DNA from 2 places in the Shuttleworthella sp. MSX8B genome. Region 1 is predicted to be linked to the other one. Evidence: predicted binding sites of a transcription regulator. Region 1 holds the regulator's gene; the other holds the start of a gene.
The links. Region 1 encodes HrcA, which represses chaperone genes, less so after heat shock. Its sites were predicted from a motif close to TGTTAGCACTCNNNNNNNNNGAGTGCTAACA; they were not measured.
Positions count from the first base shown of each region.

Region 2: the regulator HrcA is predicted to act here: its motif matches at 2,477-2,507, upstream of HMPREF1508_RS01790 (co-chaperone GroES).

Region 1 covers NZ_JAQT01000033.1:78,596-82,445, reverse strand. The annotation lists gene hemW (radical SAM family heme chaperone HemW) at 1-1,055, shown strand, start outside; gene hrcA (heat-inducible transcriptional repressor HrcA) at 1,268-2,338, shown strand; gene HMPREF1508_RS10890 (GNAT family N-acetyltransferase) at 2,335-2,574, shown strand; gene HMPREF1508_RS08110 (metalloprotease family protein) at 2,637-3,245, shown strand; gene grpE (nucleotide exchange factor GrpE) at 3,607-3,850, shown strand, end outside.
Region 2 covers NZ_JAQT01000009.1:118,588-122,437, forward strand. The annotation lists gene HMPREF1508_RS01780 (DegV family protein) at 1-192, opposite strand, end outside; gene groL (chaperonin GroEL) at 497-2,113, opposite strand; gene HMPREF1508_RS01790 (co-chaperone GroES) at 2,168-2,452, opposite strand; gene HMPREF1508_RS01795 (hypothetical protein) at 2,596-3,315, opposite strand; gene HMPREF1508_RS01800 (DNA gyrase/topoisomerase IV subunit A) at 3,361-3,850, opposite strand, start outside.

The sequences.
Region 1 (3,850 bases):
CAGTTCACAGGAACTTTTCTCTGGCCAGGGACGCTGAGGTCAGTCTGGAGCTAAACCCGGGGACCGTGACGGCAAAGGCGCTGAGGGCCTATCAAAGGATGGGGATCAACCGCGTCTCGATCGGCTTGCAGTCGTCCAATGACGATGAGCTGGCCCTTCTGGGACGAATTCACAGCTGGAATGATTTTCTACGTACCTTTGAACATGTCCGCGCAGCCGGTTTTTCCAATGTCAATGTGGATATTATGACGGGTTTGCCCCTGCAGACCGAGGATAAGCTCAAGAGAACCCTTCAGATGGTGACTATGCTCCGGCCGGAGCACATTTCCGCCTATTCTCTGATTGTAGAGCCGGGTACGCCCTTTTATGAGAGATATGCCGGGGATATCGCCAGGAGAGAGAGGGGCGAAAAAACGCTGGAGCTGCCGGACAGTGACCTGGAGTACGCGCTCTATGATATGACGAGGACCTTCCTGACGGGAAAGGGATACAGGCAGTACGAGATTTCCAACTATGCCAGGGAGGGCTATGCCTGTCGTCATAACCTGGGCTATTGGGAGAGAAAGCCCTACCTTGGATTTGGTGTGGGGGCGGCGTCTTTACTCTGTGATTCCCTCATAGACAGGCATTCGGACAGGAATCCCCTCATGCGAAAAGATCCGGCACAGAGAAGCTGCGCCTATCCAAATCTGCGCTTTTCCAATATCCCTGAGACAGACCGCTATATTGACCTCTGGGGAAAATATGATCCCGGTCAACAGCTGGACCTGGATGAAGTCCTGGCGGACGCTCCCTGGATTGATTCCAAAACGGTGCAGAAGCTGACCCGCCGGGAGGCCATGGAGGAATTTCTCTTTTTGGGGCTGCGCAAGACCAGGGGCATACGGGAGGCGGATTTTTTCAACGCTTTTGATCTCCCCGTCGGCAGTGTCTATGGATCCACTCTGGAGAGCCAGAGCAAGCGGGGTCTCCTGCGCCGACAGGGAGGGATGATTGCTCTTACAAAGGCAGGTACGGATATTTCTAACCAGGTGCTGGCGGAATATTTGCGTTAAATTTTTTGCATTAAAACAGAAATAAAACAGCCCCAAAGCGGCAAATTTATCTCACAAAAGCAGTAATTTATCGCACAAAAGCAGTAATTTGTCTCCCTAAAAGCAGTAGATTCGTCTCCTCGTGTTGACAGGCAAAGGCCCTGTCCCTACAATAAAAGAAGTTGTAGCACTCAGGAGAATCGAGTGCTAGTGCCAAAAGAGAGGAGAAATCTATGGCAGATTCCGGGCAGGGTATTGAGGAACTTTCCGAGCGCAAGTCAAAGATCCTCCACGCAATTATTCAGAATTACCTGGAGTCCGGAGAGCCGGTCGGTTCAAGGACGATTTCCAAGTTAGAGGGCGTCAGTCTGAGCTCCGCTACGATTCGCAATGAGATGAGCGACTTAGAGGAGATGGGCTACATCATTCGTCCCCACACCTCGGCCGGCCGGATCCCGACGGATCAGGGCTATCGCTTCTATGTGGATCATCTGATGGCGGAGAAGGACCAGGAGGTTACAGAGCTCAAGGACTTCGTGATCCAGAAGACGGAGAAGATGGATAAGGTCTTACAGCAGGTTGCCAAATTTTTGGCCAATACCACGCAGTACACCTCCCTGATCTCCGCGCCGGCTGTGAGCAAGAACCGAATTAAGTTCCTCCAGCTCTCTCAGGTTAATGAGCACCAGATCCTGGCCGTCATCATGATGGGAGGCAATATGGTCAAGAGCCGCCTGATTGAGGTCAAGAGCATTCTGAGCGGTGAGAATCTCCTGAAGCTCAATATGCTGCTCAACAACAGCCTGAATGGGCTGACCGCGCAGGAAATCAATCTGACTACGATCAGCAGGATGCAGGAGCAGGCGGGAATTCACGAGGATATTGTGGCGGAGGTCTTAAAGACCATTCCGGAGACGCTGCGTGAGGATGACGGACTGGAGATCTATACGTCCGGAGCCACCAATATTTTCAAATACCCGGAGCTGTCTGACGCGCAAAAGGCCTCGACCTTCATCTCTACCTTTGAGGAGAAGGGACAATTGGCGGAGCTGATCAATGACGTGCAGGAGCAGAGCGCCAACAATCCCGATTCGACGGGGATCCAGGTCTATATTGGAAGTGAATCTCCCATCGGAAACATGCCGGACTGCTCAGTTGTGACAGCCAACTATGACCTGGGTGACGGAGTCAGGGGGACGATCGGTATCGTGGGGCCCAAGCGAATGGATTATGCCAAGGTGATGGGCAGTCTCAAAGAGCTCAAGAGCAAGCTCTCTGAGATCATGGAAGATGCCCGGGAATAAAGAGAATAGAGTTTGTTGCTGCAACAGCTTTTCTGTCATCGGATGATGCAGAGAAGCTGTATTTTGCAGAAGTAGCACATGATGCGGGAGTCATCGGAGACGAAGCGTTTGCTGTATTTCAGATTGCAGAATATATGGCAAGTGCCGAACGGGCATACTGGTTTGGAGAAGCATTTCAGGGTCAGGGTATCATGCCGGAAGCTGTGAAGGAAATGCTGCGCCATAGATATACCTGATGAAGAAGGAAGATTGGCAGGAGATGTCAAAATCATTTTAAAGGTACGATTCTGAGGTTAAGATGGCGATCGTTTGGGAAGGAAATAAAAAAGAATTTGGAACATCGCATCAAAGTCCGCCGGTTCAGCAGAATGCGGTTAAGATTCGTGATGCTGAGGGATTTATCGGTAAGTCCCTGCCGTTTGGTATAGCTCCAATGATGATTTGCATGTTGGCGGTATTCTTAAAGGCATTTACAAGCAAGGAAGCACCGATTTCTCCAATATACCTTGTTCCGGCCTTTTTGATTGGATTTATGATAGCATTACCGATTCACGAGTTTGCGCACGCAGTTTGTTATCCGAAAGAAGCTACGGTGTGGGTGGGACTGTGTGTTCGTAAAATGCAGGCATGGGCCATTTCATATCATCCTCTTACAAAAAGGCGGTTTATCTGTATGTCTTTAGCCCCTGCCCTTTTGGGAATCATTCCTCTAATAGGAATCATCTTTATTCCAATAACAATGAAACCACTACTTACGATATGCGTCGTATCCGCATTCATGGGACTTATATCTCCGGCGCCTGACTATATGGATGCAATAAATGTTATGAGAAAAGTCCCCAAAGGTGCTGTCATCCGCGATTCACAGGATGGTTTGTATGCATATTTGAGTTCGATCGGAGGCTGATCAGCAGCTTTCCGTGATACGGGGAACAATAATGTATAGGATTTGAGGGATATCCCGGTGTCAGTATGGCGACATTTAACGATCCAATTGCGTTATACAATGTCAGCGCAACCATCATCTGCTCTTTCGAATACTTCATCTGTTCTCCCAGGGGCATTGCAGCGCCCAATTTTTTGTCCTCACCCTTTTAGAAGAATAGAATTTACGTTTTCATTTTTCTTCAGTGAAAAACTTGCAAATTTAAGTTGACACGATCTGTGAGGGGTGTTATCTTAGTGCATGAAGATATTAGCACTCACCAATATCGAGTGCTAATTGAAACAAATCCCAGGGTCGCAGACCCGAGAAAGGTGGTAGTTTTTTGGCTGAAGAAAAGAAGACTCCGGAGAGCAGCAATGAAGAGGCTGTGAAAGAAGCCGTAAGAGAGGCCAGAGAAGAAGCGAAGAAGCAGGAAAAGGCCGGTGAGAACGGGGAAACAGCAGAAGAAACTGCTGGACCTGAGGATATTGAGGAAGCTGTCAGGACAGAAGCGGATGGTGAGACTGGGAGAGAGGCAGACCCCCCAACCAAGGACGCCGTCGAAGCTGCGGATACCGCAGAAGCGG
Region 2 (3,850 bases), on a different contig from region 1:
AGGCATGGAGGTGGAAATGTCCCGGCTTGAGGTCAGTTTCTTATAGAATTCCTCAGAACTCAGATCAACTCCTTCCAGGTAAAGCTGTCCGTCAATATAAAAAGGCATCGGCAGGACCGTGACGCCAAGTCTTTTCGCCTCTTCCTGCGTAATGCCGCTGTTTGAATCCGTTGCAACTGCCACTCTGCTCATTGCCTGTATCCTTCTGTTTCCTGCGTCCACTCATGGCTTTTCACACGCGTCTAATACTAGCACATACACAGAGTTCACGCAACGAAGCTGCTGAAGCCAGACATGTAAAAGGTCTGGACAAGTAGGTGCAAAAAAGCCGGGCCAACCTTGTAAATGACCCGGGCCGGTTCACGCCAAAAAGCATCGGAAAAACAAATATGCAGTCACACAAAATTAAAGCAAAGAGACCTCTCCAACCGCGGCCAGAATATGGTCGCGTTCGAAGAGATCTCTCAGATTGGAAAAACTTATCCTGCGAATGACATTACATCATTCCGGGTGCAGCGGCGGGCATGGCCGGTGTATCCTCCTTGATGTCGGCAACGACAGACTCTGTTGTGAGCAGGGTGCTGGCAACAGACGCCGCGTTGAGAAGAGCGGTTCTGGAAACCTTGACCGGATCCAGGATCCCTGACTCTACCATGTCGACATAGTTCTCATGATAAGCGTCAAATCCAAAGCCGATTTCAGACTCTCTGACCTTGTTGATGATAACGGATCCCTCGAGACCGGCGTTGTCAACGATGTAGAAAAGGGGAGCTTCCAGGGCCTTCTCGATAACCTGAGCGCCCGTCTTCTCATCGCCTTCCAGCTGCTCGGCCAAATCGTGCACCTTCTTGGCAGCGTGGATATAAGCGGAACCGCCTCCTGCGATAATTCCCTCTTCCACTGCGGCGCGGGTCGCGTTTAAGGCATCCTCCATGCGAAGCTTGGCTTCCTTCATCTCTGTCTCGGTGGCTGCGCCCACGCGGATTACAGCGACGCCGCCTGCCAGCTTGGCCAGGCGCTCCTGCAGCTTCTCGCGGTCAAAGTCGGAAGTGGTCTCTTCAATCTGACCACGAATCTGCTTGATTCTGGCAGCAATGGCATCCTTATCACCGGCTCCGTCTACCAGAGTGGTGTTCTCCTTGGTGATCTTGGCGCTCTTGGCGCGACCCAGCTGATCCATGGTCGTCTCCTTGAGCTCAAGACCGAGCTCAGAAGAGATCACCGTTCCGCCGGTCAGGATTGCGATATCCTGCAGCATCTCCTTGCGGCGGTCGCCATAGCCGGGAGCCTTGACGGCAACCACATTGAACGTGCCGCGAAGCTTATTGAGGATCAGGGTCGTCAGAGCCTCTCCCTCGACGTCCTCGGCGATGATCAAAAGTCTCTGACCCTGCTGTACGATCTGCTCCAAGAGGGGCAGGATCTCCTGGATATTGGAGATCTTCTTATCTGTAATCAGAATATAGGGATCGTCCAATACAGCTTCCATCTTGTCCGTATCGGTCACCATATAAGAGCTGATATAACCGCGGTCGAACTGCATTCCCTCGACCACATCCAGCTCCGTCTGCATGGTCTTGGATTCCTCAATAGTGATGACTCCGTCATTGGAGACCTTCTCCATGGCGTCTGCAACCATCTCGCCGACCTGCTCGTCGGAGGCGGAAATCGCCGCAACCTTGGCGATCTGATCCTTGGATGCAACCGGAGAAGACATCTCAACCAGAGCGTCTGCGGCAACATTGGTTGCCTTCTTCATACCCTTGCGCAGTACGATGGGGTTGGCGCCCGCAGCCAGGTTGCGCATACCGGCGTGAATCATAGCCTGAGCCAAAACTGTCGCCGTTGTGGTTCCGTCGCCGGCAACATCATTGGTCTTGGTGGCGACCTCCTTCACAAGCTGAGCGCCCATGTTCTCAAAGCGATCCTCCAGTTCAATTTCCTTGGCGATCGAGACTCCGTCATTGGTAATCAGGGGTGCACCATAGGACTTGTCAAGGACGACATTGCGCCCCTTGGGACCGAGGGTGACCCGCACCGTGTCAGCCAGCTGGTCTACACCGGACTGCAGAGCCGCCCTGGCCTCCGCTCCAAACTTAATTTCCTTAGCCATTTTTCTTACCTTCTTTCACAGTAATTGATGCAAACTCATCGAAAACAGAAAACCTTACTCTACAACAGCGAGAATATCGTTCTGGCGGACAATGACATATTCCTGACCGTCCAGCTTCACCTCTGTGCCGGCATACTTGGAATAAATGACCTTCTGTCCCTGGCTGACCTGCATGGTGACCTCTTTGCCATCCACCAGACCTCCGGGACCAACAGCTATAACCAGAGCTTCCTGGGGCTTCTCCTGGGACGCGGATGACAGAAGAATGCCGGAAGCGGTCTTCTCCTCTGCCTCAACCTGCTGCAGAACAACTCTGTCAGATAAGGGAACTAATTTCATGTAATAACCTCCTTGATGTCTAGTTATTAGCACTCGTTAAAATAGAGTGCTAACTCATAGGACTATATTAGTTTTTCACCCGGAACACTTCAAGGGAAAAAGGCAATAAAAATATGAATATTTTGTGAACATCACATGGTCTTCTACTCCGACTCATCCTCCGAAAGGATCTGCATGTCATCCTCTGAAGCTATGTCCCCTGCCTCAGCTCCATCCGCAATCACTTCCGTAGATTCATCCGCCATGAAGCTGCGGTTTGCCTCCTGCATCCGCCTGAACTCCCTCTTCTCCAGGTGTCTGCTGAAAAGAAGCTGCATCAGGGATAAGATTTGCGAGAAGATCCCCATGACTCCGACAAATACCATGGCAAAACAGGCCCTCTCGAACTTGCCGCTGATCAGGGCTCCGGGATCCAGAATCAGAAGAATCGCGCAAATTGCGGTCAGAATGGCAAAGAGCAGGGGCAGATACCAGAACTTTCTTTTCAGGAGGAGAATCTGAAGAGCGGACTGGGCGAAGCCCGCTCCGGCATAGAGAAAGAGGACGCCCAAAAAGAGAGAAAAATGCTCTGTGACGGCCCCCATGCGAATCGCTGCCAGGGCACAGGCCAGGGTCAAAAGCAGGCCGCTTCGAAAGCTGTCATTGCCAAGACTCCGGTAATGTCCCTTGACCACATAGACCGCCATGGACGACAGACCCCGGATCAGAAATCCCGAGAGCAGGAGGTAGGCGGCCAGACTCTGTCCCTCCGCCGACTTTCTGAACAGATAAATTCCAAGGCCGATAAAGAGTCCCTGCAGGGCAAGATCAATACTCCAATTGACGACCAGACCTGGGCGAAGCCCGCCATTGAACTTGTCCATAATCCTCTTCTCCTTCTTGCTTCCGTCAAAAACAGGGCCCGATCCTCAGCGCTTGACCCCCTTTGTCGCCCGACTTCCGATATGAAGCCGGTTGAGAACCACCTTCTTATTGTGCAGAGAGGTCAATCCACCCTCCTGATCCGTCAGAAGATACATCTGGCTGACCCGGTCGGCCCGGCCCAGCTTGATTCCGATCACCCCGACAGCCGCCTTCTTCTTCTCCGGAATATCAGAAACCGGAATGCGGAGGAAGTAGCCGGACTTGGTCTCCATAACCAGCGTCTCCGCGCCCCGGATCGTCCCGACGGCCACGAGCTCATCTCCCTGCCCCAGTTTGCTCGCGATGGAGCTGTAGCGGGAGACGTCGAATTCTGCCCCGTCCACCTGCTTGATATAACCTGCCCTGGTCCCAAAGAAGACCTTGCTCTCCTTGACCGCGCCAAGCGCCTCCGCGAAAAGGATCCTTTCCCTGGCGGAGTCAAATTTGGACAAATTATCAATGGGAGTTCCCTTATCCCGGAATTTTCCCCCGGGC